Regions from separate parts of the Pseudomonas rhodesiae genome, predicted to be linked through region 1. Evidence: predicted binding sites of a transcription regulator. Region 1 holds the regulator's gene; each other region holds the start of a gene.
The links. Region 1 encodes FliA, which starts transcription of late flagellar genes. Its sites were predicted from a motif close to CTAAAGTTTNNNNNNNNNNNGCCGNTAA; they were not measured.
Positions count from the first base shown of each region.

Region 2: HRH33_RS14440 (methyl-accepting chemotaxis protein) is a predicted target of FliA. The motif match lies at 2,466-2,493, and genes of this name have one in related genera.
Region 3: HRH33_RS13950 (methyl-accepting chemotaxis protein) is a predicted target of FliA. The motif match lies at 2,723-2,750, and genes of this name have one in related genera.
Region 4: HRH33_RS06620 (flagellar protein MotY) is a predicted target of FliA. The motif match lies at 4,627-4,654, and genes of this name have one in related genera.

Region 1 covers NZ_CP054205.1:4,251,087-4,258,468, reverse strand. Annotated here, with positions in the region: gene flhF (flagellar biosynthesis GTPase FlhF) at 1-494, shown strand, start outside; gene fleN (flagellar synthesis regulator FleN) at 599-1,432, shown strand; gene fliA (RNA polymerase sigma factor FliA) at 1,429-2,169, shown strand; gene HRH33_RS19160 (chemotaxis response regulator CheY) at 2,339-2,713, shown strand; gene HRH33_RS19155 (protein phosphatase CheZ) at 2,732-3,520, shown strand; gene HRH33_RS19150 (chemotaxis protein CheA) at 3,532-5,772, shown strand; gene HRH33_RS19145 (protein-glutamate methylesterase/protein-glutamine glutaminase) at 5,821-6,957, shown strand; gene HRH33_RS19140 (flagellar motor protein) at 6,957-7,382, shown strand, end outside.
Region 2 covers NZ_CP054205.1:3,176,970-3,184,351, forward strand. Annotated here, with positions in the region: gene HRH33_RS14420 (ATP-binding protein) at 1-837, shown strand, start outside; gene HRH33_RS14425 (hypothetical protein) at 862-1,071, shown strand; gene HRH33_RS14430 (hypothetical protein) at 1,092-1,490, shown strand; gene HRH33_RS14435 (ABC transporter six-transmembrane domain-containing protein) at 1,463-2,383, shown strand; gene HRH33_RS14440 (methyl-accepting chemotaxis protein) at 2,535-4,154, shown strand; gene treS (maltose alpha-D-glucosyltransferase) at 4,405-6,468, opposite strand; gene HRH33_RS14450 (AraC family transcriptional regulator) at 6,544-7,332, opposite strand.
Region 3 covers NZ_CP054205.1:3,076,000-3,083,381, reverse strand. Annotated here, with positions in the region: gene HRH33_RS13960 (SDR family NAD(P)-dependent oxidoreductase) at 1-145, shown strand, start outside; gene HRH33_RS13955 (isocitrate lyase/PEP mutase family protein) at 399-1,268, shown strand; gene HRH33_RS13950 (methyl-accepting chemotaxis protein) at 1,325-2,680, opposite strand; gene HRH33_RS13945 (RidA family protein) at 2,870-3,250, shown strand; gene HRH33_RS13940 (peptidase U32 family protein) at 3,321-5,300, shown strand; partial or broken gene HRH33_RS13935 (DMT family transporter) at 5,278-6,176, opposite strand; gene HRH33_RS13930 (Lrp/AsnC family transcriptional regulator) at 6,286-6,729, shown strand; gene xylB (xylulokinase) at 6,842-7,382, opposite strand, start outside.
Region 4 covers NZ_CP054205.1:1,489,509-1,496,890, forward strand. Annotated here, with positions in the region: gene HRH33_RS06585 (molybdopterin oxidoreductase family protein) at 1-553, shown strand, start outside; gene grxD (Grx4 family monothiol glutaredoxin) at 640-978, shown strand; gene bfr (bacterioferritin) at 1,047-1,517, opposite strand; gene HRH33_RS06600 (bacterioferritin-associated ferredoxin) at 1,719-1,937, opposite strand; gene HRH33_RS06605 (peroxiredoxin) at 2,180-2,782, shown strand; gene rnt (ribonuclease T) at 2,847-3,518, opposite strand; gene pyrC (dihydroorotase) at 3,515-4,561, opposite strand; gene HRH33_RS06620 (flagellar protein MotY) at 4,718-5,626, shown strand; gene HRH33_RS06625 (argininosuccinate synthase) at 5,756-6,973, shown strand.

The sequences.
Region 1 (7,382 bases):
ATGTGCCGGTGACTCACGTCGACCCGGGCCAATCCCTGGCCAACGCCCTCGACCCGCTGCTGCGCAAACGTGTGGTGTTGATCGACACCGCCGGCCTGCAAGCCAGCGATCCGGCGCTGCGCATGCAGTTGGAAAGCCTGGCCGGGCGTGGCATCAAGTCAAAGAATTACCTGGTGCTTGCAACCACCAGCCAGAAACAGGTTCTTACCGCTGCCTACCACAGCTACAAGCGCTGCGGGCTGGCCGGTTGCATCCTGACTAAACTGGACGAAACCGCCAGCCTGGGCGAAGTGTTGAGCCTGGCTATCGGTCATGCGTTACCGGTCGCCTACCTGACCGACGGGCCGCGGATCCCGGATGATCTGCATCTGCCGCGCCGTCATCAGTTGGTCAGCCGTGCAGTCAGCGTGCAAATGCAAGACGAGCCGAGCGAGGAAGCGATGGCGGATATGTTCGCTGATCTTTACCACAGCCCGGCAAAACGGGTGGGCTGAGCAACATGAACACAATGCAATGTACCTACATTGATGGTCTGCAAGCGATTCACGCGGCCAAGCCATGTAGCCTGCGTCTAAGCAAGACAAGGTAAAGAAATAAAATGGGCAGCATGCATCCCGTACAGGTGATCGCGGTGACCGGCGGCAAAGGTGGCGTCGGAAAAACGAACGTGTCAGTGAATTTGTCCCTGGCGCTGGCAGAGCTTGGCCGTCGCGTCATGCTGCTGGACGCTGACCTGGGGCTGGCGAACGTCGACGTTCTGCTGGGGCTGACGCCTAAACACACCCTGGCCGATGTGATCGAGGGGCGCTGTGAGCTGCGCGACGTGCTGCTGCAGGGCCCTGGCGGGATCCGCATCGTGCCGGCCGCTTCCGGCACCCAGAGCATGGTGCACCTGAGCCCGGCGCAGCATGCCGGCCTGATTCAGGCGTTCAGCGATATCGGCGACAACCTCGACGTGCTGGTGATCGACACCGCCGCCGGGATTGGCGAATCCGTGGTCAGCTTTGTGCGCGCCGCGCAGGAAGTATTGCTGGTGGTCTGCGACGAACCCACCTCGATCACCGACGCCTACGCCCTGATCAAACTCCTTAACCGTGACTACGGAATGAACCGCTTCCGCGTCCTGGCCAACATGGCCCAGAGCCCGCAGGAAGGGCGCAACCTGTTCGCCAAGTTGACCAAGGTCACGGATCGCTTTCTCGATGTCGCCTTACAATACGTCGGCGCAGTTCCCTACGACGAGTGTGTGCGCAAGGCCGTGCAAAAGCAGCGTGCGGTCTACGAAGCATTCCCTCGTTCGAAATGCGCCTTGGCGTTCAAGGCTATTGCTCAGAAGGTCGATACCTGGCCTTTGCCCGCCAACCCGCGTGGGCATCTGGAGTTTTTCGTCGAGCGATTGGTGCATCAGACGAGCGCAGGACCAGTGCTATGACATCGAGCGGCTACAACCTCTATAAGAAATCGGCGCGTGACAGCCAGGGTGAACTGATCGAGCGCTATGCGCCCCTGGTCAAGCGCATTGCCTACCACTTGCTGGCCCGGTTGCCTGCCAGCGTGCAGGTCGAAGATTTGATTCAGGCCGGCATGATCGGCCTGCTCGAAGTGTCGACCAAGTACGACGCAACCAAGGGCGCGAGTTTCGAGACCTATGCGGGTATCCGTATCCGTGGGGCGATGCTCGATGAAGTGCGCAAAGGTGATTGGGCACCCCGTTCGGTGCACCGCAATACGCGCATGGTCAGTGACGCAATTCGTGCAATTGAAGCAAAAACCGGTCGCGACGCTAAAGATCATGAAGTTGCGGCCGAACTCCAATTGAGTCTCGACGATTATTACGGGATTTTGAACGATACCTTGGGCAGCCGCCTGTTCAGTTTCGACGACCTGCTCCAGGACGGCGAACACGAAGGGCTGCACGAGGACGGCGCGAGCGCTCACATGGAGCCGTCGCGCGACCTGGAAGATGCGCGTTTCCAGGGGGCGTTGGCGGACGCAATCGCCAATTTGCCGGAGCGTGAACGATTGGTGTTGGCGCTGTACTACGACGAAGAGCTGAACCTCAAGGAAATCGGTGAGGTCCTGGGGGTCAGCGAATCGCGAGTCAGCCAGTTGCACAGCCAGTGCGCCGCCCGCTTGCGGGGGCGTTTGGGAGAGTGGCGAGCGCGCTGACAGGCAGTGTGGGGACACTGCAGAGCGATACCGCGGGGGTGATTGGCCTACGCGGGTTCGGCCCGTGGTGGCCCCGGCAGTCCTTTTTGTGTAATGCCTGTTGATTGAAATGGCGCGTCCAGGTGCTGGGCGCGTTTAAGACTGCTTGGAGGTCGAATTGGACAAGAACATGAAAATCCTCATCGTTGATGACTTCTCAACGATGCGGCGGATCATAAAAAACCTGTTGCGTGACCTTGGGTTCACCAACACGGTCGAGGCGGACGATGGCATCACTGCACAGCCGATCCTCAACAGCGGAGGCATCGACTTTCTGGTGACTGACTGGAACATGCCGGGCATGACCGGTATCGACCTGCTGCGCTGGGTGCGCGCCGATGAAAAACTGCGCAACCTGCCGGTGCTGATGGTAACCGCCGAAGCCAAGCGCGAGCAGATCATCGAGGCCGCCCAGGCCGGTGTTAACGGTTATGTGGTCAAGCCATTCACTGCACAGGCGTTGAAAGAGAAGATCGAAAAAATCTTCGAACGCATCCACGGCTAATGCCATCGCGGGGGAGCTATGGAGCACAAAGAAACGTCACAGGGAGACTTTGAGTCCACCCTGAAAAAACATGCTCACCAACTGGTCGACAGCCTTGAAAAAGGCCATTTCGGCGACGCGGTGCAGTTGATCCATGAGCTCAATCAGACCCGTGACCGAGGCCTGTACCAGGAAGTGGGCAAGCTCACACGCGAGCTGCACAGTGCAATCGTCAATTTCCAGATTGACCCGCACATGCCCCAGGCCGAGGAAATCTCGCAGATCACGGATGCCACCGAACGCCTGTCCTATGTGGTCAGGCTGACCGAGGCCGCGGCCAACCGCACCATGGACCTGGTGGAAAACGCCACGCCTCTGGTCAACGGCATGGCCACCGAAGCTCAGGCCCTGAATGCCGACTGGGGGCGCTTTATGCGCCGGGAAGTGGGGGCTGAAGAGTTCCGCGAGCTGGCGCGCCGGGTCGAAGGGTTCTTGTCACGCAGCGAGCAGGACAACCGCACGGTGTCCAGCAACCTCAACGATATTCTGCTGGCTCAGGATTACCAGGACCTGACCGGTCAGGTGATCAAGCGCGTGACGCAATTGGTCACCGAAGTGGAAAGCAACTTGCTCAAACTGGTGCTCATGGCCGGCCAGGTTGACCGTTTTGCCGGCATCGAACATGACCGCGCAGCGATCCTCTCGGAAAAAGATCCACAAAAACATCTCGCCAAGGGTGAAGGTCCGCAGATTCATGCCGATAAACGTGAAGACGTTGTGTCAGGTCAGGATGACGTAGATGACCTGTTATCCAGTTTAGGCTTCTAAGGAGCACCCACATGAGCTTCGGCGCCGATGAAGAGATCCTTCAGGATTTCCTTGTAGAGGCCGGCGAAATTTTAGAGCAACTGTCCGAACAACTGGTCGAGCTGGAAAGCCGCCCGGATGATGCGAACCTGCTCAATGCAATTTTTCGCGGTTTTCATACTGTAAAAGGGGGCGCCGGCTTCCTCCAGCTCCATGAGCTGGTGGAGTGCTGCCACATCGCCGAGAACGTGTTCGACATCCTGCGCAAGGGTGAGCGTCACGTCGACTCGGAGTTGATGGACGTGATTCTCGAAGCGCTCGATGCGGTCAACGGCATGTTCAGCCAAGTGCGCGAACGTGCGCCGATCACTGCCGCCACCCCGGAACTGCTGGCCGCCCTGGCGCGCTATGCAGAGCCTGCCGACCTGTCGGCGGAGCCCGTGGTCGAGGCCGTGCCGGAGCCTGAACCGGCGCCGGAACCGGACGTGACCGACAGTGAATTCGAACAGCTGCTCAGCTCCCTCAGCGCGGTCAAGGCCGAAGCCGAAGCGCCGGCCGCTGCGGCCCCGACCTCGGCTGAAGCACCGGCCAGCGAAGACATCACCGACGCCGAATTTGAGTCCCTGCTCGATCAGTTGCATGGCAAAGGCCAGTTCGCCGCCGATGCCGTGGCGCCTGCCGCCGCGTCGCCTGCACCGGCCGCTGTGGCTGCCAGCACCGATATCACCGACGACGAGTTCGAAGCGTTGCTCGACCAGTTGCACGGCAAGGGCACCTTCGCCGCCGACGCGTTGCCGGAAGTCGCGGCCACCGCCGCCGCGCCGGCTGATGCCAAGCCGGCAGCCGCTGCGGCACCTGCCGGTGACGGGCTGATCACCGATCATGAATTCGAAGCGTTGCTGGATGATTTGCACGGCAAGGGCAAATTCAGCGAAGTGCCTGCGCTGGCCGCGTCTGCGGCCGCCGCTACCGCCGCCAAACCTGCACCGGTCGCCGCCAAGGCCGCGGCGCCTGCCGCAGCACCCAAGCCCGCGGCGGCGGCTCCGGCTGCCGCGCCTGCACGGGCCGCCGCCGCGCCGGTGGCCGACAAGCCTGCCAGTGAAGCCGAAACCACCGTGCGGGTCGATACTGCGCGCCTGGACGACATCATGAACATGGTTGGCGAACTGGTGCTGGTGCGTAACCGCCTGGTGCGCCTGGGCCTGAGCAGTGGCGATGAGTCCATGCAAAAGGCCGTGTCGAACCTCGACGTGGTTACCGCCGACCTGCAAACCGCCGTGATGAAGACGCGGATGCAGCCGATCAAGAAAGTCTTCGGCCGCTTCCCACGCCTGGTTCGCGACCTGGCGCGTCAGCTGAAGAAAGAGATCAACCTGGAGTTGGTGGGCGAAGAGACCGACCTCGACAAAAACCTCGTCGAGGCCCTGGCCGACCCGCTGGTCCACTTGGTGCGTAACGCCGTCGACCACGGCGTGGAAACCCCGGAAGAACGCGAAGCCGCGGGCAAGTCCCGGGGCGGCAAAGTGATCCTGGCGGCCGAGCAAGAAGGCGACCATATCCTGCTGTCGATTACCGACGACGGCAAAGGCATGGACCCGGCCATCCTGCGTAACATCGCGGTCAAGCGTGGCGTGATGGACAAAGACGCCGCCGACCGCCTGACCGACACCGAGTGCTACAACCTGATCTTCGCCCCAGGCTTCTCGACCAAAACCGAGATCTCCGACGTGTCGGGCCGTGGCGTGGGCATGGACGTGGTCAAGACCAAGATCAGCCAGCTCAACGGTTCGATCAATATCTACTCGACCAAGGGCCAGGGCTCCAAGATCGTCATCAAGGTGCCGTTGACCCTGGCGATCATGCCGACCCTGATGGTGATGCTGGGCAACCAGGCGTTCGCCTTCCCGCTGGTCAACGTCAACGAGATCTTCCACCTCGACCTGTCGCGCACCAACGTGGTGGACGGCCAGGAAGTGGTGATCGTGCGCGACAAGGCGTTGCCCCTGTTCTATCTCAAGCGCTGGCTGGTGGCTTCGGCGGCTCATGAAGAACAGCGCGAAGGCCATGTGGTGATTCTCTCCGTGGGCACTCAACGCATCGGCTTTGTGGTCGATCAGTTGGTCGGCCAGGAAGAAGTGGTCATCAAGCCTTTGGGCAAAATGCTGCAGGGAACCCCGGGCATGTCGGGTGCGACCATCACCGGTGACGGTCGAATCGCGCTGATTCTCGATGTTCCGAGCATGCTCAAGCGTTACGCCGCTCGGCGTATTTGATTCTGGCGGGGCAGGGCGGTATTGCCCGCCCCGCCTAACGGAGTGTTTATGGCAGTCAAGGTCCTGGTGGTGGACGATTCGGGTTTCTTCCGCCGCCGCGTCTCGGAAATTCTTTCCGCCGATCCAAGCATCCAGGTGGTCGGCACGGCCACCAACGGTAAAGAGGCGATTGATCAAGCCATTGCGTTGAAGCCTGATGTCATCACCATGGACTACGAGATGCCCATGATGGACGGCATCACCGCGGTGCGGCACATCATGCAGCGCTGCCCGACTCCGGTGTTGATGTTCTCCTCGCTGACCCATGAAGGCGCCCGAGTGACCCTCGACGCCCTGGACGCAGGGGCGGTGGACTTCCTGCCGAAGAATTTCGAAGACATCTCGCGCAACCCCGAGAAGGTCAAGCAACTGTTGTGCGAGAAAGTCCACAGCATTTCCCGCAGCAACCGTCGCAGCCTATTCAGCGCCCCCGCGCCGGCCCCGACACCTGTTGCCGCACCGGCTCCCACGAGTGCCTCGACGTTCGGGCGCCCCGCGCCTGCACCGGTTGCCCGCCCCGCAGCGGCACCTGTGCGTGCGTCTGCGCCAGCGGCAACGGCACAGTCCCCGGCGCCCAAGCGCAAGGCCTACAAACTGGTCGCCATCGGCACCTCCACCGGTGGTCCGGTGGCGTTGCAGCGCGTGCTGACCCAATTGCCGGCCAACTTTCCGGCGCCGATCGTGTTGATCCAGCACATGCCGGCCGCGTTCACCAAGGCGTTTGCCGAGCGCCTGGACAAACTGTGCCGCATCAGCGTCAAGGAAGCCGAGGATGGCGACATCCTGCGTCCCGGCCTGGCGCTGCTGGCCCCGGGCGGCAAGCAGATGATGGTCGACGGCCGGGGTGCGATCAAAATCCTGCCGGGTGACGAACGCCTCAACTACAAACCCTGCGTGGACATCACCTTTGGTTCGGCCGCTAAGTCTTACGGCGACAAAGTTCTGGCGGTGGTCCTGACCGGTATGGGCGCCGACGGCCGCGAAGGCGCGCGCTTGCTCAAGCAGGGCGGTAGCGCGATCTGGGCCCAGGACGAAGCCAGCTGCGTGATCTATGGCATGCCCATGGCCATTGTCAAAGCCAACCTGGCCGACGCCGTCTACAGCCTGGATGACATCGGCAAGCATCTGGTGGAGGCCTGCCTCTGATGGATGTCTTGAGTCTGATTGGCATCACCATGGCATTTGTCGCCATCATCGGCGGCAACTACCTGGAGGGCGGCCACCTGGGCGCCCTGGCCAACGGCCCAGCGGCGCTGATTGTGATCGGCGGCACGGTGGGCGCTGCGTTGCTGCAGTCGCCGTTGAGTTCGTTCAAGCGCGCCATGCAGATCCTGATCTGGATTATTTTCCCGCCCCGTGTGGACTTGGCCGGTGGCATCGATCGCGTGGTCAACTGGAGCCTCACCGCACGCAAGGAAGGCCTGCTGGGCCTGGAAGGCGTGGCTGATGCCGAGCCTGACAGCTACGCGCGCAAAGGCTTGCAGTTGCTGGTGGACGGCGCCGAGCCGGAAGCGATCCGCAGCATCCTTGAGGTGGACTTCTACACCCAGGAAAGCCGCGATATCAACGCA
Region 2 (7,382 bases), 1.1 Mb from region 1:
CGGCGCATTCTGATGCCGTTGAACTCGGTGGCGGCCAGCCTTCGCCGCCTTGCCGACGGCGACCTGGATGCCCGGGCGACGGCGTCCGATCGCGCATTGGCCGAGGCCGGCGTGCTAGTGGATGACTTCAACAGCATGGCCGCACGTTTGAAGCGCATGGCCCAAGAGCAGTCATTCTGGAATGCCGCGATTGCCCATGAACTACGCACCCCGCTGACTATCCTGCGCGGTCGCCTGCAAGGGTTGGCCGAAGGGGTCTTTCCTCCGGATCAAGCACAATTCTACAGCCTGCTGGGCCAGGTCGAGGGCCTGACCCGACTGATCGAAGACCTGCGGGTCGTGGGCCTGGCAGACAATGGTTACCTGGATGTGCATATCCAACGGGCCGACTTGGCTGACGAGATCGAGGCTGACGCGCGTCTGTTCGAACCGGGCCTGCAAGCCTGCGGATTCACCCTGCATATGGACCTGCTCAAGCAACCGGTGCATTGCGACCCCGCACGCATACGTCAGGCCCTGCTAGCCATGCTCGACAACCTCAAGCGGCACGCCACTCCAGGCACCGTCACGGTGAGCCTGGGCAGCCTGGACGGCGTCAATACCTTGAGCGTCGCGGATGCAGGGCCGGGCATCGACGAAGCGTTCGCCGCGCATATCTTCGAGCCATTCCAGCGTGGGGAAAGCTCTCGCTCCCGTGCCCAGGGCGGCAGCGGCCTGGGCCTGGCGGTGGTGCGCGCCATTGCCATGGCCCACGAGGGCCGCGTGACCTGCCGCAATCTTGAGGGTGGCGGCAGCCTGTTCGAACTGACGTGGCCAGAACGACCGGTCGCTATCTGAAACCCAACCTCCCCAGGTGCAGGCATGTGTTTTTTTGTCCTCGGATTCAAGGGCGTTGAACGCTATCGCCATTTCGCCTTACTGGACACACAAGGACGCTGTATCGCTTTTAAAAGCTGCGAAGGAACGCCCCAGAACGGCAAATGGGTGCAAGTCAAACATATCAATCTGGCCTGGCTGAACCGCGTGTTGCCTGCGCAGGCGCTGACCGGGCCACCTACACCACCGTTGTAATTCACCCACGGATTGCATCCATGTCTAACTCTATTCGCGACCGGACCACGCTTGACCTGACGCAACTGGAAGACTCTATAAAGTGCTGCAGCGCTAAGCTCAGGAAGCTACAGCGCTTCTGGATTCCCCTGCAAAAACACGCGCCGCGCCTGGTGCTGTCGCTGTGGATCATCGGGGTTGTGGCCTCGTTGTTTACCCAGTGCTACTACCACTGGCTGCTGCTGGCGCCGGCCATTTGCATCTTGATCATCCTGGAGATGGTGATCGAAGAAGTGCAAACCGACCTGTTATTGATGACAGCAGAGACGCGCTACCTGCTCGACATCACGCGCGGCCTGTATGCCGGTACATCCCTGCCTCAACCCCGTACGTTACGCACACCAGGTGCCCCATGCCGTCCGTCACACCGCCATTACTGAACGAACCCAGCCGCCAGATCGGCCAACAATCGGCCAGCCAGACGCTCAAAGCCATCGCCAAAGCCTACCCCGGCAAGTTGTTCTGCACCCTGTCCCTGGTGGCGCTGGAAAATGCCTTACTGCTGGCTTACCCCTTGTTCGCGGGGTTTGCCGTGGACGCCATTATTCGTGGCGATGGCAAGAGCGCACTGCTCTATGCCGCCGTGGTCCTGGGTTTCTGGGTAGTCGGCGCGGCGAGACGCGCATTGGATACGCGAACATTTACCCGCATCTATGCTGACCTTGCGGTGCCGGTGATCCTCAATCAGCGCCTGCAACGCCACAGCACCTCCAAGTCTGCCGCGAGGGTGGTACTGGCACGGGAATTTGTGGACTTCTTTGAGAAGCACGTGCCCACGATTGCCACCGCATTGGTCTCCATCGTTGGCGCCGCCGCCATGCTGCTGGCGATCGAACCCTGGGTCGGGCTGGCATGCCTTGGAGCGCTGGGGCTGTGTTTGATGGTGGTGCCAGGCTTTGCGCGGCGCAATCAACGACTGCATGAGCGCCTGAACAACCGACTGGAAAAGGAAATCAGCCTAGTGGAGCAAGTCGGCGCTCATACGCTACGCCGTCATTACCGGGTGCTGTCACGATTGCGCATTCGCTTGTCAGACCGTGAGGCCGTCGCCTTTCTCACCATCGGGCTGTTGGCGGCCTTGCTGTTCGTGGTCGCGATTACCCAGCTGGCGCTCTCCCCTGCGGTGAAGGCCGGGCATGTGTATGCGGTGATGACTTATCTGTGGACCTTCGTCAGTTGCCTGGACGAAGCGCCCAGCGTAGTAGACCAACTGGCGCGCCTCAAGGATATCGGCGAGCGCGTGGACCCCGGTTTGGGTGAAACGTCGCCTTGACTGCTCTCACGTCGACGCCATGGCGATTGGGTATTTTCAGACTACCCTCATCCCTACCAGTCGTCCGCTCCTGCCCGTGGGTATTCAATTTTGCGGCGCCTGGCCGATAGCTTGTAAGAACTGCTCGCTTTCCTCCTTATGAGTACGCCCCATGCGCCTGAGAAACCTGAACCTTGCCCCCCGTGCCACGTTGTTTTTTTCCGCGATCATCGCCTTAGTGCTGGTACTCGGCGTAATTGCCATTTTGCAAATGGGCAAGTTGCGTGACTCGGAAAAGGATGTGGAACTCAATTGGATGGCGAGCATCCGCCAAACCGCTCTGATGAACTCGGCGGTATTGCGCCTGCGCCTGGAAACCCAGCGGGCCGTGGCCGACCCTGAAACGATTCAGAAGACGCTGGCGGATTTTCCGGGCTATCGCAAAGCATTCAGCGATGCGGTATCCAACTATGAACCACTTATTGCAAGCGATCAGGAACGTGCCCTGTTCACCGCCGTGAAAACCTCGGCTGACGGTTATTCCAAACAGCTGGACGCGCTGGAGCCGCTGCTTAAGCAGGGTGACACCGCTGGCGTCGTCAAATTGGTCGCCAGCGGCATCCGCCCGCTGACCAATGCCATGGAAGGCCAGATCAAGGCCCTGACCGACTTCAACAACGAAGGTGCAGCGAAAGCCGGCCAAGCCGCCACGGACACCTTCAACGCCGGCACCTGGCTGGTAATTGGCTTGATCGTACTGGTGATGGCGATGACCGCCGGCCTGGCGTTCCTGTTGACCCGCAGCATCACCTCGCCAATTGGCGATGCTCTGTCGGTGGCCGAACGTATTGCTAACAGTGACCTGTCCAAAGAAGTCAGTGTGCATGGCACGGATGAAGCCGGTCGACTGTTGAAAGCGCTGGCGCAGATGCAGACCAACCTGCGCAACACCATCCTGCAGATTTCCGACTCGTCCGCACAGCTGGCCGCGGCCTCCGAAGAAATGACCGCCGTCACAGAACAGTCCAGCCGTGGCCTGGTATCGCAAAACGATGAAGTGAATCAGGCGGCCACCGCTGTTACCGAAATGAGCGCGGCCGTGGATGAAGTGGCGCGCAATGCCGAGTCCGCCGCCCAGGAATCCAAACGCAGCCAGGGCTTCACCGAAGTGGGCCTGGAGCGCGTCACGCAGACGCTGCGCTCCATCGAAAAACTGTCGGGTAATGTGGAAAACACCAGCGAGCAGATCCAGGGCCTGTCCAACCGCGCCCAGAGCATCAGTAAAGTGGTGGAAGTAATCCGCGCCATTGCCGAACAGACCAACCTGCTGGCCCTTAACGCCGCTATCGAAGCCGCGCGTGCCGGTGAGCAAGGCCGTGGCTTCGCGGTGGTTGCCGATGAGGTCCGCGCGCTGGCGCACCGTACCCAGGTGTCGACCCAGGAGATCGAGCAGATGATCGCCGCAATCCAGAACGAATCCGACGACGCGGTCAAGGCCATGGGCACCAGCAAGGAACTGGCCACCGAATCCCTCGGGGTGGCCCAGGAAGCCAGCAGTTCGCTGGATCAGATTGCAGCGGCGATTATCCAGATCAACGAACGCAATATGCTGATCGCCACCGCTTCGGAAGAACAATCCCATGTCGCGCGTGAAGTGGACCGCAACCTCGTGAGCATCCGCGAACTGGCCACCCAAAGCGCCGCCGGTGCCAGCCAGACGGCCAGCGCCTGTGGGGAGATGTCGAAGCTGGCGGCGAACCTGAACCAGTTGGTCAATCGCTTCGTGGTCTGATGCCCTCCGGAAGACCCCATCGGCCCGGCGCCTGCGGGCCCATTGGGCGTTTTTTGTGGTGAGCGGGAATGTGGGAAGGGGCTTGCCCCCGATAGCGCTGGGTCAGTCAGCCTCTCTGCCACTGACACACCGCCATCGGGGGCAAGCTCCCTCCCACTTTTAATACCCATTGCCCGGGCTGGATCAACTGAGCCTTAGCTGACTGGCATTAGGGCTTGCCCCGCACTGAGACGCGAAGCGGCCCTCTCCCCTACATCGGCGTGCTGCTCACCACCCGCAACGCCAGGCCCTCGTAAGCATCCAGAGTGATGGTAAAGGCCCCGTCTTCGGTCAGGTCGCCTTCGACCCGCTCATTAATAATGTCCACCACCGGGCCCGGCGCAATGTTGGGCAGGTGCAAGGTTTCGGTGATGGGCGTGGCGCCGAAGTTCAGCGCGGTGATTTGCGTGCCCTTACCCGCCGGCAGTTCGTGGACCATGATCAGCAACCCTGGATGCTCCACATCCGGGACCAGAGTCTGGCGGCTGGCGGCAATGTCATAAGCGCGGCGCACGGCGAGAATTTTCTGCAGTTGCGAGGCGAATGACTGCGGGTCTTGCAATTGCTGGTTCAGGCTGCCGTATAGACTCTTTGAGCGCGGCATCAGGCCGGCGGACAGTTGCGCTTCCGGGTTCAGGTCTACCAGGTCGTAGGCGCCGCGATGAATCCAGCGCGTGTCGCCGTCCTGCATCAGGTGCGCCACCTCATCCGCCGCCAGCGGCAGCGCGCCCACCAGATCCCAGCCGGACAACGCAAACACCCCAGGCTGCATGGCGTTGTACATGACCAGCAACAGGTGGATCTGCTGGATCTGCTGAATATCCGCCGCCGTGATGGCGTCCAGGTCACGAATGCCCAGCGCCGCCGTGATGATACTGACGGTGGTGCAGGATACGCCGTTGGTCACGAACTTGAGGTTGTACGGCGCATGTTCGCCGGTCAGGCGCTCGTACATCTGTTCGCGGATGTGCTCGCGCAGGATGTTGCCGGGGAAGGTCTGGCCCTGATAGAGGAAGCTGTCATGGGCATGCAGGGTCCAGAAGTGCACCAGCTCCAGGGTCAGTTCATCGTGGTTTTGCAGGGCGTGGATCAGCGAGCCGGGGTCGATGCCCTGGCGGTGCATTTCGCGCAGCATCAAGCGCAGGAATTCGGCATCCCCCATCAACAGGGCGTGCTGGTACGCCGGCCGGGTGATGAAGTCATAGGACAGGTCGGCGCCGCCGTGGGACATGGAGGCGATGTCATCCACGGTGAGGTTCAACTCCTGGAAGCTGAAACCGCCGGCCTTGCGAATCGCGCCACCGATCAGTTGGTTACCGGTGATCGACAGCGGGTGGCTTTCGGACCATGCGCCGCCCTCAAGCTTGCGCTCCACACCGAGAAAACCGTTGGCGTCCAGGCGCAGGATCTTCGCGCCCATCACGTCGATAGCATGCAGCGCATCACCGATGATCATTTGCTGCGCGGCAAACGAAGGGTCGAGCCAGTTGAGCGATGGCTGGCCTTCCTTGAAGTAATGCAGGTACACCCAGCGGCGCGGCTTGCCGTCGACGCCGACCACCACCGGTGTGGCGCTCCAATCGGTTTCCTTGACGCCAGGCTCGAAGAAGATCACTCGCTGTAACTGGCCGACGATGTAGTGCTTGTCGCGCAGCGCGTCCACCTGCAATGGGCTGAGGTTCTGCGCGTCGCGCCCCTCGGCCACGTCGGGCAACAATGCCCAGTCGTCCTCGCGGATTTCCACCATGTGGTAGAGGCCGGGGTAATCCTCGTAAGCCATCTCGGCCAGGCGGAAGTCCGCGCCTTTGCCGGTGTGGGACGGGATCACGTCATCGATAATCACCGCGTTATGGGCAGCGGCCATGCGTGTCAGCGCCTGCAATTGCGCCTCGGTGCCCAGCTGTGGGTCGATCTCGAAACTGATGCGGTCGAAATTGCCGTCGATGGTCGGCGTGTGTCGCGTACCGTTAAGGCCACCGGACTTTTTCAACGGGCCGTTATGAATGCCCTGGATGCCGATTTTCGACAAGGCGTGCCACAGGCTTTCATCCCCCAGCGCCTCCAGGACCGTGCCGCCGTCGCGGGTCACGATGGACGCCGGGTACGCGGTAAACCACACCGAAGACAGCGCCGACGCATCCCGCGGCCGCGTCTGTGCGTACGGCTGTTGCCACATCCGACCCTGCCCCGAATAGAGCTTGGCGCGCTGACGCGCCGCGTGCAGCATCGATTGTTCCACCAGCCAGTTCACATGGGTGTTGTCCGCCGCCGTCATAAGCTTGATACCTGTCGTCGTAAAAAGTGACTCGTAAGCATATGAGGGGCACGGGCGCCATTCGTTGCATTGCAATCACGCCAACGCGGGCCCTCCCCCCGTCGCCTGCCGGTACTGGCGCGGCGTAAACCCCGTGGACGCCTTGAACTGCCGGGTAAACGCGCTGTGGTCGGTATAGCCGCACTGCAAGGCGACCTCGGTGATCGGCAGTTCGCTGTGCAGCAAGCGGTGGGCGTGTTCCAAGCGTACTTTCTGGATCATTTGGCGCGGCGTCAGGTTGAAGACGCGCTTGCAGTAACGCTCCAACTGCGCCACGGAAATGCCGGCGATGTGCGTCAGCTCACCGAGGGTGACGCGGCGGTTGAAGTGGCGGCGAATATGCTCATCGACGGCGGCCAGGCGCTGATAGGCCGGGTGGGTTTCGCTGGCCGATTGCAGGTCCACCGAGATACCGGCCAGGCCGATAATCGCGCCCCCACGGTTGTACAGCGGCCATTTGTGGGTCAAGCACCACCCCGGTTCGCGGCTGCCGTACAGGTGCAGTTCGAGTTGATCTGCCAGCACCAAACCCTCCTCCAGCACCCGTCGATCCTGCTCGGTATAGCCCGGCCCCAGTTGGGCGGGGAACACCTCGGCGCTGGTCTTGCCCAGCAGCGGTCGCAGTTGTTTGAGGCCACAGCGCTGCACCAACGTGCGGTTGGCCAGGGCGTAGCGAGCTTGCATATCCTTGATGAAAATCGCGGCGTTGGGGATCACATCCAGCATCGGCAGCAACTGCGCAACGGCGCTTACCAGCTGTTCGAGACTGTCGGGGCGAGCGGCTGCCTCACCCTGGCAAAGGCCCGCAAATACGCTGTGCAGCATGATCGTCTCCCCGGTTGAGCCTTTTCGCGTAGCAGATTGCATGATGCCCG
Region 3 (7,382 bases), 1.2 Mb from region 1:
TGACGACATGACTGGGCAAATTCCTTTGGGCCGTATTGGTCAAGCCGAAGAGGTGGCAGCGGCCGCATTGTTCCTGGCGTCGGACGAAAGCAGTTTTATGACCGGCAGCGAAATGTTCGTGGATGGCGGGTTCGCTCAGGTTTGACACCGCGAGGGGTTTTGCCCGTTGAAATGTGACGGGCATCGCCTATGATTATGTAACGTCGAATTACGCATAATGTATATTATGTTAAATTATGTGTCAGGGTCTTGGATGTAAATCATCAACCCCGCCCTATGTGCTTCCCGCATACCCCATTCTCAAACGTCATAATCCCGCGTTTTCCTACGTGGTAGTCTCACACGTCTACCAATAGGCATTGATCGTATGTCGTCAATGGCCCCAACCAGGAAAGATCATGCCAAAAAAGTCCCACTCAGCCTTGCGCGTTAATTTTCGTGAATTGTTGGCAACGCCTGCGTGCGTTGAAACCGCTTCCGTGTTTGATCCGATGTCGGCAAGGATTGCCGCCGACCTGGGTTTCGAGGTCGGTATCCTGGGCGGCTCCGTGGCTTCGTTGCAGGTTCTGGCGGCCCCCGATTTTGCGTTGATCACGCTGAGTGAGTTCGTTGAGCAAGCCACCCGCATCGGTCGTGTCGCGCAGTTGCCCTTTATTGCCGATGCCGATCACGGTTACGGCAATGCGCTGAATGTGATGCGCACCGTTGAAGAACTGGAACGTGCCGGCGTTGCAGCACTGACCATCGAAGACACGCTGCTGCCGGCGCAATTCGGGCGCAAGTCCACGGATTTAATTTCCATAGACGAAGGTATCGGTAAAGTTCGCGCGGCGCTGGAAGCGCGGGTTGACCCAGAGCTGTCGATCATTGCCCGCACCAACGCCGGCGTATTACCGACCGAAGCGGTGATCGAACGCACCCTGGCCTATCAGAAAGCCGGTGCCGATGGCATCTGCATGGTGGGCGTCAGCGACTTCGAGCACTTGGAGAAAATTGCGGAAGACCTCACGGTGCCGTTGATGCTGGTGACCTACGGCAATCCCAAACTCAACGACGCGCAACGCCTGGCCAGCCTGGGTGTGCGGGTCATTGTGGCCGGCCATGGCGCGTACTTCGCGGCGATCAAGGCGACCTACGACAGCCTGCGCGCCCAACGCCAACTGACCCACAGCACTTCGAACCTCAGTGCCACCGAGTTGACCCACACCTATACGTTGCCCGAGAGCTACGTAGCCTGGGCCAAAGAATTCATGGACGTAAAAGAGTAACTACCCCCGTGGATCGAGGGGGCTGCCCCCTCCTCCCACGCGGGTCTGCCCCTCGGTCAGCCAACCCAGCCCACCGCAGTTTTCGGAATCACTTCCGATTCATCCAGCTTCGACGCAAACATGCTCACCGCCTTCACGGCATCGCTGGTGCTGGTGCGTATCTGCAGAATCACCGAACCCGCCTGATCCGCCAGGTTGACGCCACGCTGCGCGCCTTCCTGGGTGGCATTCATGCTGCTCACCGCGTCGCGGGTTTCCGACAGGATCATGCCGATCATCTCGGCGATTTCCGCCGTGGAACGGCTGGTGCGACCGGCCAACTGGCGAACCTCGTCGGCCACCACCGCAAAGCCGCGCCCCTGGTCACCGGCGCGGGCCGCTTCGATGGCCGCGTTGAGGGCCAATAGGTTGGTCTGGTCGGCAATGCCGCGGATGGTATTGACGATGGCGGTAATCTGCTCCGAACGGTCACCCAACTGCCCCACCAATCGCGCAGAGGCGCCGATGTTTTCGGCAATCCGGCGCATTTCCGTGGCGGTGTCGTGGATAACCTGAGTGCCGTGTTCGGCAAACCGCTCGGTTTCCGAAGAGATATGGTAGGCACGCGAGGCGCCGCGCGAGTCTTCCTCGAATTTTTCCACGCGCTCGGTGATATCGCTGGCGAACTTGACGATTTTCAGCAGCGTGCCGTCCAGGTCATACACCGGGTTGTAACTGGCTTCCAGCCACACCGTGCGGCCATGTTTGCCGATGCGCTTGAATTGCCCGGTGAAGAATTCGCCGTTGTTCAAGCGGCGCCAGAAGTCGGCGTATTCGCCACTGTTGACCAGGCTCGGCTCGCAAAACATGCGGTGGTGCTTGCCCTTGAGCTCGGCCAGGGAGTAACCCATGACATTGAGGAAATTGGGATTGGCGTCCAGTACATGGCCACTCAGATCGAACTCGATCACTGCCATGGCACGGTCCAGCGCCGCGAGTTTGCTGCGGGTTGCGGCTTCCTGCTCGACCTTGCTGGTGACGTCCAGGGCATACTTGACCACTTTCAGCACTTGGCCACGTTCATCCAGCACCGGGTTGTAGCTGGCCTCCAACCAGACGGTTTTGCCGTTGGCACCCACCCGTTTGAAGGTCCCCGAGACAAATTTGCCGGCACGCAGATCCGCCCAGAACTCGCTGTAGGCTGGGCTGTTGGTCAGTGCGGGCAAGCAGAAGTCGCGATGGGATTTGTTGGCCAGTTGATCGGCGCTATAACCCATGGTTTTCATGAAGTTGTCGTTAGCCCGCAGCACCTTGCCATTCAGGTCGAATTCGACCACCGCCATGGAGCGCTCCAACGCAGCGTTCAGCCCTTTGTATTCGTTGACTTCGGCCTTCCTGGCCGCCAGTTCTGTTTTTAATGCGTTATTGAACATGACGAACCCTCTGCCGTACGGAGAACCTGCTTCTTAAAGTAGCTATCGGCCCCGGATTTAGCGACTTTACGCGGCTTTAATTTTTATTTTCTGGCGTCAAAAAAGCGTATTGCCATAGCCCTCGGTTTGCCCTGGCCAATGATTTCGAGGACCATGGCGCCTTTGTGTTTTTGCCCACCAGAGGTGCCCATGGCCAACCACGATCTGTCTTACACTCCGGACCCGGATGCCGAGTCCATTTCTTCCGACGTTGTCGGCTTCAACGGTATCCTGGTGTCGACCCAGATCCCGACTCGCGCCGACGGCAGCCTGGAACTGGGGGATATCACCCTGCAAAGCGAATGCACGCTGCAAGCGCTGAAAGTCGCCCTGGAAAAAGCCGGCAGTTCCATGGATCGGGTGATGCACCTGACCATTTATCTGACGGATATGGCCGATCGCGCGGCCTTCAATGAGGTCTACAAACGATTTTTCGCCAAGCCCTGGCCCGTGCGTGCGGCGGTTGGCGTCGCGGCGCTGGCGGTAGAGGGCATGCGCGTGGAAGTCACCGCGATGGCGGCCAAGGCTTGAAGTGATGCCGGTCAGGCATTTCACGGCTACAATGCGCGCCTCAACCGTGACAAGCCTGACTAAAAAAACTATGTCCTTGCCCAAGCACCACCTGGAATTGCTCAGCCCTGCCCGCGATGTGGCCATCGCCCGCGAGGCCATCCTGCACGGCGCCGACGCCATTTATATTGGCGGCCCCAGCTTCGGCGCGCGCCACAACGCGTGCAACGAAGTGAGCGATATCGCTCAACTGGTCGAGTTCGCCCGCCGCTACCACGCCCGGGTGTTCACCACCATCAATACCATCCTGCATGACAACGAGCTGGAGCCGGCGCGCAAGCTGATCCATCAGCTCTACGACGCCGGTGTCGACGCGCTGATCGTGCAGGACCTGGGGGTGATGGAGCTGGATATCCCGCCCATCGAGCTGCATGCCAGTACCCAGACCGATATCCGCACCCTGGCCCGCGCCAAGTTTCTCGATCAGGCCGGGTTCTCCCAACTGGTATTGGCCCGTGAGCTGAACCTGCAGGAAATCCGCACCATCGCCGACGAGACCGATGCCGCCATCGAGTTCTTCATTCATGGCGCACTGTGCGTGGCGTTCTCCGGGCAGTGCAATATCTCCCACGCGCAGAACGGCCGCAGTGCCAACCGCGGCGATTGCTCCCAGGCGTGCCGCCTGCCGTACACCTTGAAGGACGACCAAGGCCGCGTCGTGGCCTTTGAAAAACACCTGCTGTCGATGAAAGACAACAACCAGAGCGCCAACCTGCGCGCGCTGGTGGAGGCCGGTGTGCGTTCGTTCAAGATCGAAGGTCGCTACAAGGACATGGGCTATGTGAAGAACATCACCGCCTACTACCGTCAGCGCCTGGACGACATCCTCGAAGACCGCCCGGACCTGGCCCGTGCCTCCAGCGGCCGCACCGCGCATTTCTTCCTGCCCGACCCGGAAAAAACCTTCCACCGTGGCAGCACCGACTACTTTGTCAGCGAGCGCAAGATCGACATCGGCGCCTTCGACACCCCGACTTTCACCGGGCTGCCGGTGGGTCTGGTGGAAAAAGCCGGCAAGCGCGACCTGCAAGTGGTTACCCATGAGCCACTGTCCAATGGCGATGGCCTGAACGTGCTGGTCAAGCGTGAAGTGGTGGGGTTCCGCGCCAACATCGCCGAGCCCAAGGGCGAGTTCGAGGAAGACGGCCAGAAGCGCTACCGCTATCGCGTCGAGCCGAATGAAATGCCGGCCGGCCTGCACCAACTGCGCCCCAACCATCCGCTGAACCGCAACCTCGACCATAACTGGCAGCAGGCGCTGCTCAAGACCTCGGCCGAGCGCCGTATCGGCCTTGCTTGGGTCGCGCGTTTGCGTGAAGAGCAGTTGCACGTCACCGCGACCAGCGAGGAAGGCATCAGCGCCAGCGTCACCCTGCCCGGCCCGTTCGGCGTGGCCAACAAACCGGAACAGGCGCTGGATACCTTGCGCGACCTGCTCGGCCAACTGGGCACCACCGAATACCACGCCACTGCCATCGAGCTGGATGCGCCGCAGGCGTTCTTCATCCCCAACTCGCAACTCAAGGCACTGCGCCGCGAAGTCATCGAAGCGCTGACCGCCGCCCGTATCGCGGCGCACCCCCGTGGTGGGCGCAAGGCCGAAACCACACCGCCGCCGGTGTACCCGGAAGCGCATCTGTCGTTTTTGGCCAACGTCTACAATCAGAAAGCCCGCGACTTCTACCACCGCCACGGGGTGAAGTTGATCGACGCGGCCTTCGAAGCCCATGAAGAAACCGGCGAAGTGCCGGTGATGATCACCAAGCACTGCCTGCGCTTCTCGTTCAACCTGTGCCCTAAACAGGCCAAGGGCGTCACGGGCGTGAAGACCAAGGTGGCGCCGATGCAATTGATCCACGGCGACGAAGTGCTGACCCTGAAATTCGACTGCAAGCCGTGTGAAATGCATGTGGTGGGCAAGATCAAGGGCCACATCCTGGGCTTGCCGCAACCCGGCAGCGTGGTCGAACACTTCAACCCGGACAAACTTATCTATCAGGGCACGCACTGACGCTACGGGAGCCGGGCCACCACCAGCCCCGCTGCAACCCCGCCGCCGCCAGCAGAATCGCCGCCACCCCTAGCCATTGCAGCCAGCCCAGACGATACCCGAAGGCGATCCAATCGACGAAGATCGCCGCGATCGGGTAGATAAACGACAGCGCGCCGGTCAGCGCCGTCGGCAGCTTTTGAATCGCTCCGTACAACAACACATACATCAACCCGGTATGCACCACGCCAAGGGCGAGCAATGCCGCCCACGCAGTGGTCGTCACCGGCATGCTATTCCATGGCACCAAGGGGGCGAGCAGCACCGCGCCGGTAGTCACCTGGATCAAGGCCAGCAAATGTGGCGGCACCGCTTTCAAGTGTTTGATGATCAACGCGGCCAGTGCATACAAAACCGCTGCCCCCAGGGCCAGGGCAATTCCGGCAAGGTAATCACCACCGTCCGTTTGCTCACCATGGGCGGCGACAATCGCCAGCATGCCGGCAAAGGCTATGCTCAGCCATACCAGTTTCTGCAGCGTGATACTTTCTCGCAAAAACACCGCTGCCAGCAGCACTAGCAAGAACGGCTGCACGTTGTACACCGCCGTGCTGATGGCGATGCGCGGGAATAAGAGGCGAACAGCAGCAACCAGTTTCCGACAATGGCCACACCACTGATGATGGCTAAGCCGAGTGCTGCGCCGTTTAGCAGATCCGAGCGCAGGTACCCCAGCAGCGCGCACACCAGCAACAGCGCGAATGCGCCGAACAAACAACGCCAGAACACCACTTCGATCACCGACACGCCCGACACCAGCACAAACCAGCCAATAGTGCCCGAGATAAGCATGGCGGCGATCATTTCCCACGATCCGCGACGAATGGATGGTTCCATGATTGAAGCTCCTCAAGTGAGGCTCAATTATGGCAATCTGCTTATTCGCCGCTCCAGCGCCTGAAAAAGGCAAAACACTGTGTTCACCTTTATTTATTAGGCAAAACCTATGCTCGATACCATCGACCAGCAGCTGATCACCGCCTTGATGGACGATTCACGCCTGTCCCTCAAAGCCTTGGCCGGCATCACCGGGCTGTCCTCCCCCAGCGTGGGCGAGCGCTTGCGCCGCCTGGAGGAACGCGGTGTGCTCACTCATTACACCGTCGCCATCGACCCTAAACATTTCGGCTATTTGCTGCAAGCCATCGTGCGCATCCGCCCGTTGCCGGGCAAATTGCAGGAGGTAGAACGTCAGATCCAGGCGATTCCCGAATTCACCGAGTGCGACAAAGTGACGGGCGAAGATTGCTTTATCGCGCGCCTGCACGTGCGCACCATGGATCACCTGGACACCCTCCTCGACCGTATCAATGCCTACGCTGAAACCAACACCGCCATCGTCAAGAAAACCCCGGTCAAACGTCGACTGCCGCCATTGGCGGATCAATAAATCACTTAAGACCACAATGCGGGAGGGGGGCTTGCCCTCGCTTCAGTGGTCAGTCAGCCCAACTGTCACTGACGCATCGCTATCGGGGGGCAAGCCCCCTCACCGCAAAAAGTCAGGCGCTCAACGTTTTGGCAGCGCTCAGGAGCCCTTGAAACTGGCGATAGCGTGCTTGCAACACATCCCGCTGTGTCGCATCCGGCAAGTAGCGCGCCTTGATTGGCATACCTGCCCCCAGCAAGTCTGCGCCCTCGCCCACTGCCATGAACCCGAGTTTCGCCGCGCCGATGCAGGCGCTCAGTTCACTGCCGTGCAACGTGTAGATCTCCCGTTGCAGGATGTTGGCCAGCAACTGCGCCCAATACTCGCTGCGCGCGCCGCCGCCTACCAAAGCGCAGGCGCCGACCTGTGCACCGGCCGATTGCACCGCGTGCAGCGCATCCAGCAGGCCGAAGCCGACGCCCTCCATCACCGCATAGCCGAGCATCGCCGGTGTGCAGTCATGGCCCAGCCCCATAAAGCCGCCGCGCAACAAGGGGTCGTTGTGCGGCGTGCGTTCGCCGGCCAGGTACGGCAGGAACAACGGCGTGTGCAGCGGCACGGCCTGTTCGATCGGTAATTGCGCCTGGACCTGCGCTAGCAAGGTTTGCTCATCC
Region 4 (7,382 bases), 2.8 Mb from region 1:
GTCACTGGCGATGCTGGCCGATCATCCCCATGGCGTGGACCTGGGCCCGCTGCGGCCCAACCTTGCCGAGCGCTTGAAGACCGCGGACGGCAAGGTGCAGGCGGCTCCAGCGGTGATCCTCGCCGACCTGGCGCGCTTCGCGGCTCAGCCAGCACCGATGGCTGATGAGCTGTTGTTGATCGGCCGTCGGCATGTGCGCAGTAATAATTCCTGGATGCACAACTATCACCGCCTGGTGAAAGGCAAGCCGCGCCATCAGTTGCACATGCACCCCGACGATCTGGCTCAGCGCCAGCTAAGCGATGGCCAGCGGGTACGGGTCAGCTCACGTATCGGCATGATCGAGGTGGAGGTGGTCGCCACTCAGGACATGATGCCCGGCGTGGTCAGCCTGCCCCATGGCTGGGGGCATGGTCGCCCCGGCGTGCGGATGAGCATTGCCAGCGAACAGCCAGGCGCCAGCGCCAATGACCTGACCGACGAGCGGCAGTTGGATGAGTTATCCGGCAATGCGGCCTTGAATGGCGTGCCCGTGCAAGTCGCCGCGGCGTAAGGAGCCCGAGCACCCTGCGGGAATTTTGCGTTACAATGCGCCACCGTGCCGACCTGTGAGTCGCAAAGTTCCTGCAGAGGTGTTCCATGGATATCATCGAAACGATCAAAGAGCAGATTGCCAACAACACTATTCTGCTTTACATGAAGGGTGCTCCGAACGCTCCTCAATGCGGTTTCTCCGCGAAGGCGTCCCAGGCCGTCATGGCGTGCGGCGAGAAGTTCGCTTACGTCGATATCCTGCAAAACCCAGAAATTCGTGCCAACCTGCCTAAGTACGCCAACTGGCCAACCTTCCCACAACTGTGGGTGGCCGGTGAATTGGTCGGCGGTAGCGACATCATCGTTGAGATGGCGGCTGATGGTTCGTTGCAAGCGCTGATCAAAGACGCAGCGGCAAACGCGGCGGCCAAGACAGACGCTTGATTCGACCGCATTAAAAAGCCCCGCTTCTCGAAAGAGAGCGGGGCTTTTTTGTATCTGCCAGCGAAGGGTTACTCACCCATCTGCGATTGCAGATAGTTCTCCAGGCTGACTTTGTCGATCAGGCCCAGTTGAGTTTCCAGCCAGTCGATATGTTCTTCCTGATCTTCGAGGATATCTTCCAGCAGTTCACGGCTGCCGAAATCTGCGCTTGTTTCGCAATGAGCGATGGCGGCCTTGAGGTCGCTGTGGCTCTTGCGTTCAAAGCCCAGGTCGCTGCCGAGCATTTCCTGGGTGTGCTCGCCGATGTTCAGCTTGCCCAGGTCCTGCACGTTTGGCAGGCCTTCCAGGAACAGGATGCGTTTGATCAGCGCATCCGCGTCCTTCATGGCCTTGATGGATTCTTTGTATTCACGTTTGCCGAGCTTTTCCAGGCCCCAATCGTCGTACATGCGCGCATGCAGGAAGTACTGATTGATCGCGACCAGTTCATTGGCAAGGATTTTGTTGAGTTGCTGGATGACTGAGATGTCGCCTTTCATGACTGGGGTCCTGCCCTGTAATAGCTGTGTATAGGGCGGAGTTTGAGCGGCGAACTCTGTAGTGTCAAACCTAAGTTATTGAATAATAAATGAAAATTAATCGGAATAAGAATGTTTGTGTTCCGCGTCTTGACGCTAACTAGTTGAATTACGGGCATAAAAAAACCGAACACTAAGTTCGGTTCTTTAAAACATGCCCCATCAGGCGTGAGTAAATTCTGCTGAATAGGGGAGCGAAGCCTGCGCGGTCTGCAGCTGCGTCAGGGTTTCCCGTACCACTTGCTTGGCAAGACAAGCGCATTTACCGCACTGGCTGGCAACGCCGGTGGTTTCACGCACTTCCTTGTAGCTGCAGCAACCTTCGTAGATTGCTTCGCGGATTTGTCCGTCGGTGACGCCAGTACAGAGGCACACATACATAAGGGAGAACCGTCGCGGGTTTAGGGCTTAAGTGCGATGGATCTTAATGTTAACGAGAATGATTGTCAAAGTAGATTCATGGACTTTTCGCGCTGGCGCCCTCGCGCTGACGAACGGTTTTTTCCGTGTATGATGGTCGGTCTTCACGAAGCGTGACTGCGTCACAGGCTTGTCGCTTGAACACGGCAGACTCTGGATCGGTCCTTTTACTTCAATCTTCATCCCACATCAGGAGATACCCCATGAGCGTACTCGTCGGTAAACAAGCCCCGGATTTCGACGTACCTGCCGTTCTCGGCAATGGCGAAATCGTTGACAGCTTCAAACTGTCTGAAGCCATCAAAGGCAAATACGGCCTGGTGTTCTTCTACCCGCTGGACTTCACCTTCGTCTGCCCTTCGGAGCTGATCGCTCTGGACCACCGCATGGACGATTTCAAGGCGCGTAATGTTGAAGTGGTTGCCGTGTCCATCGACTCCCATTTCACCCACAACGCCTGGCGCAACACCGCCATCAACGATGGTGGCATCGGCAAAGTCAAATACACCATGGCTGCCGACATGAAGCACGAGATCGCCAAGGCTTACGACGTTGAATCCGAAGGCGGCGTGGCTTTCCGTGGCGCTTTCCTGATCGATGACAAGGGCGTTGTTCGCTCGCAAATCATCAACGACCTGCCACTGGGTCGTAACATGGAAGAGCTGATCCGCCTGGTCGACGCGCTGCAATTCCACGAAGAGCACGGCGAAGTGTGCCCTGCCAACTGGAAAAAAGGCGACAAAGGCATGAACGCCTCGCCAGAAGGCGTGGCCGCTTACCTGACCGAGAACGCTGGCAAGCTGTAAGCCACGTTTACGGTAAAAAAAACCGGCCTGAGAAGGCCGGTTTTTTTATGCGTGGGATTCCATCTCAGTCGTTGAAGTCTTCCCAGCCGCCCATCTGCTTCCAGCGATTGACGATGCCGCAAAACAGCTCGGCGGTCTTTTCGGTGTCATAACGCGCCGAGTGGGCTTCACGACCGTCAAAGTCGATGCCGGCGGCCTGGCAGGCTTTGGCCAACACCGTCTGGCCGTAGGCCAGGCCGGCGAGAGTGGCAGTGTCGAAGCTGGAGAACGGGTGAAACGGGTTGCGCTTCATGTCCAGACGCGCCACGGCGGCGTTCAGGAAGCCCAGGTCGAAGCTGCTGTTGTGGCCAACCAGGATCGCGCGTTTGCAGCCGTTGGCCTTCAACGCCTTGCGCACGCCACGGAAGATATCGGTCAGCGCCGCTTCTTCGCTCACCGCCATGCGCAGCGGGTGATCAAGCTTGATCCCGGTGAATTCCAATGCGGCGGCTTCGATATTGGCGCCTTCGAACGGTTCGACGCGGAAGAAGTGGGTATGCTCCGGGAACACGAAACCCTGTTCATCCATACCAATGGTGGTGGCGGCGATTTCCAGCAACGCGTCGGTGGCGCAATTGAACCCACCGGTTTCTACGTCGATGACAACCGGCAGATAGCCGCGAAAACGCTCGGCCATCGGGTGGCGGGAACCGCCACCACTGTGCTCGTGTTCGTCATCGTAATGGTCTTCACTCACTTGCTTTCCTCCAGCAGGCGCCAGCGCAGTGTTTCACCGGCGCGCAGCGGGATGACAGTCAGCTCGCCGAACGGCAGGCTGGCAGGGGCGGTCCAGTCTTCACGAACCAGGGTGATGCGATCTGTGTTGGCCGGCAGGCCGTAGAAGCGTGGGCCATTGAGGCTGGCGAAGCCTTCGAGCTTGTCCAGCGCGTTACGCTGTTCAAATGCTTCGGCATACAACTCGATAGCGGCGTACGCGGTGTAGCAACCGGCACAGCCGCACGCCGCTTCCTTGGCGTGCTGGGCATGGGGGGCCGAGTCAGTGCCGAGGAAAAACTTCGGATTGCCGCTGGTGGCGGCATCCAAAAGCGCCACTTGGTGAGTATTGCGCTTGAGGATCGGCAGGCAATAGAAGTGTGGACGAATCCCACCCACCAGCATGTGGTTGCGGTTGTACAGCAGATGATGCGCAGTGATAGTCGCGCCGACGTTGGCCGGGGCCTCGGTGACGAACTGCACGGCATCGGCCGTAGTGATGTGTTCGAACACCACCTTGAGCGTCGGAAACAACTCCACCACCCGGCGCATATGCTCGTCGATGAAGATCTTCTCGCGATCGAACACATCGACGTCGCCACGGGTGACCTCACCGTGGATCAGCAGCGGCATGCCGACTTCCGCCATGGCTTCGATGGCCGGCAGGATCTTGTCGATGCTGGTCACACCGGAGTCGGAGTTGGTGGTGGCGCCGGCGGGGTACAGCTTGGCGGCGTGCACGAAACCGCTGGCCTTGGCCTGGCGAATTTCTTCCGGCTGGGTGCGGTCGGTCAGGTAAAGCACCATCAGCGGTTCGAAGCGGCTGCCGGCCGGCCGTGCGGCGAGGATACGCTGGCGATAGGCGTCGGCTTCGGCGGCATTACGCACCGGAGGTACCAGGTTAGGCATGATGATGGCGCGGCCAAACGTGCGCGCAACATCGGCCACGGTGTGGGGCAACGCAGCACCATCGCGAAGATGAATGTGCCAGTCGTCGGGACGCAGCAGGGTCAGGCGGTCGGACATTGGGGATTCCAGGCGGGTCAATCTGTTGGGAATGCTACCGGAAAAGACTCGCGCAGGCACTCGCTATCAAGTTTTGCGCGATACGACCGATAGCTCTGGGTATGCCTTAACGATGTATGACGCTTTGAAGTGTTGTAGAAACCAGTGGAGCCTCCCGTGCGCCAGCATTATCTAGCCCTGCTCAGTGTGTTCGCCAGCCTGCCTGCGATGGCACTCACGTTCCAGACACGTCTGGAGAATATTGAGTGGAAGGTGGAAGGTGACCAGTTCGAGTGCCGTCTAACCCAGCCGATCACTGATTTCGGCTCAGGTGAGTTCGTGCGCCGGGCCGGCGAGCAGGCAACATTTCGCCTGAAAGCCTTCAACGGTTCGCTGGGTGCTGGATCGGCCACCTTACTGGCGGCTGCCGCTCCCTGGCAGCCGGGTCGCGGTGACATAAACCTGGGAGCGGTGCGCGCCGGGAGCGGCGACGTCCTGTTCAATAGTTCTCAGGCCCAGGCCGGGCGTTTGTTCATCGGCTTGCTCGAAGGGCGTTCGCCTACTGTGCGGCATTACGGGCGCGAGGGTGGGTATTCGGAGATCCGTTTACTGCCGGTGAAATTCAATAAGGCCTACAGCGACTATCAGTTGTGTACGACTAAATTGCTGCCAATGAACTTCGATCAGGTCAAGCAGACCGTGGTGGGCTTCCCCGGCGGCGGTATCGAACTGGATGCGGCGGCCAAGCAAAAGCTATCGGTGATTCTCGCATTCATGAAGGCCGATCCGACCGTCAACCATATCGAGTTGAATGGCCATTCGGACAACAGCGGCAATCGCCTGAGTAATCGCGATATCTCGCGTCGGCGCGCCCTGGCGGTCATGGATTACTTCAAGGCCAATGGCATCCCGGAATCCCAGATCACCTTGCGGTTCTACGGTGAAAGCTACCCTCTGGCGCCCAACACCAATGCCGCCAATCGCGCCCGTAACCGTCGCGTGAATATCCAGTTGGAAAGAGTGGCGGCCCCCGAGAAACCGGCGCCCCAAGCCGCGGCACCCAGCAATCCGGCGCACACCTCATAAGGTGCGACCATCGGTCGCCAGATTGACATAATCTGTCGCTTTATCTTCATTTGCTGTCGCGCCTCTGTAAATCCACGGTTTTGATCGGTAGAATCGACGCCTTTCCGTACAACCCCGTGGAGTGATGGCATGGCCGACGTAAACAAGGTCGTTCTCGCGTATTCCGGCGGCCTGGACACTTCGGTGATCCTCAAGTGGCTGCAGGATACTTATAACTGTGAAGTGGTGACCTTCACCGCTGACCTGGGTCAGGGCGAAGAGGTCGAACCTGCACGTGCCAAGGCGCAAGCCATGGGCGTGAAAGAGATCTACATTGACGACCTGCGCGAAGAGTTCGTCCGCGATTTCGTTTTCCCGATGTTTCGCGCCAACACCGTCTACGAAGGCGAGTACTTGTTGGGTACCTCCATCGCACGCCCGCTGATCGCCAAGCGCTTGATCGAAATCGCCAACGAAACCGGCGCCGACGCCATTTCCCATGGCGCCACCGGCAAGGGCAATGACCAGGTGCGTTTCGAACTGGGCGCCTATGCGCTCAAGCCTGGTGTCAAGGTGATTGCACCTTGGCGCGAATGGGACCTGCTGTCCCGTGAAAAGCTGATGGATTACGCCGAAAAGCACGCAATCCCGATTGAGCGCCACGGCAAGAAGAAATCCCCGTATTCCATGGATGCCAACCTGCTGCACATTTCCTATGAAGGCGGCGTGTTGGAAGACACCTGGACCGAGCACGAGGAAGACATGTGGCGTTGGACCGTCTCCCCTGAAAAGGCGCCGGATACCCCGCAGTATCTGGAACTGACCTACCGTAACGGCGATATCGTGGCGCTGGACGGCGTCGAGATGACCCCGGCCACTGTACTGGCCACTTTGAACCGCATCGGCGGCGAGCACGGTATCGGCCGTCTCGATATCGTCGAGAACCGCTACGTGGGCATGAAGTCCCGCGGTTGCTACGAAACACCGGGCGGCACCATCATGCTGCGCGCGCACCGCGCTATCGAGTCCATCACCCTGGACCGCGAAGTGGCGCACCTCAAAGACGAGCTGATGCCCAAGTACGCCAGCCTGATCTACACCGGCTACTGGTGGAGCCCGGAGCGTCTGATGCTGCAACAGATGATCGACGCTTCCCAAGCTCACGTGAACGGTGTTGTGCGCTTGAAGCTGTACAAGGGCAATGTGATCGTCACTGGTCGCAAGTCGGATGAGTCGCTGTTCGATGCCAACATTGCCACCTTCGAAGAAGATGGCGGCGCTTACAACCAGGCAGACGCTGCTGGCTTTATCAAGTTGAACGCATTGCGTATGCGCATTGCTGCCAACAAAGGTCGCTCGTTGTTCTGAGTCGCGGATACGCTTAAAAAAAGCCCCTTGTTTAAGGGGCTTTTTTTCGCCTGGATGTTTTAGAAATACGGAATGTTTATCACGTTTAAAATCTGTAAGTTCTATTCGCAAAAAATTGTACTGAACATTTTTTTGCACAGATGGTGGTGAGCGATTTGTAGGAGTGCGAAGAATTTTATAATTAATCGGGAACTGGTCTTACAGAAAATTCACTCATACAGAGGTTATGTGAGTGTGATTAGGGAAAGTTCTGTAGGAATTCAGGGTGTAAGCAAATATGTTTATTGGAACTGAAACAAACGATTTTTTTCCATCTGCGTCAGCGCCTACTTTGCTCTGGCAAGGGGCATTTCCTGAAAGTCATGTGGGGCTGGGTTACCGTGTGTGCAGAGTCACCCGTAGATTTTAT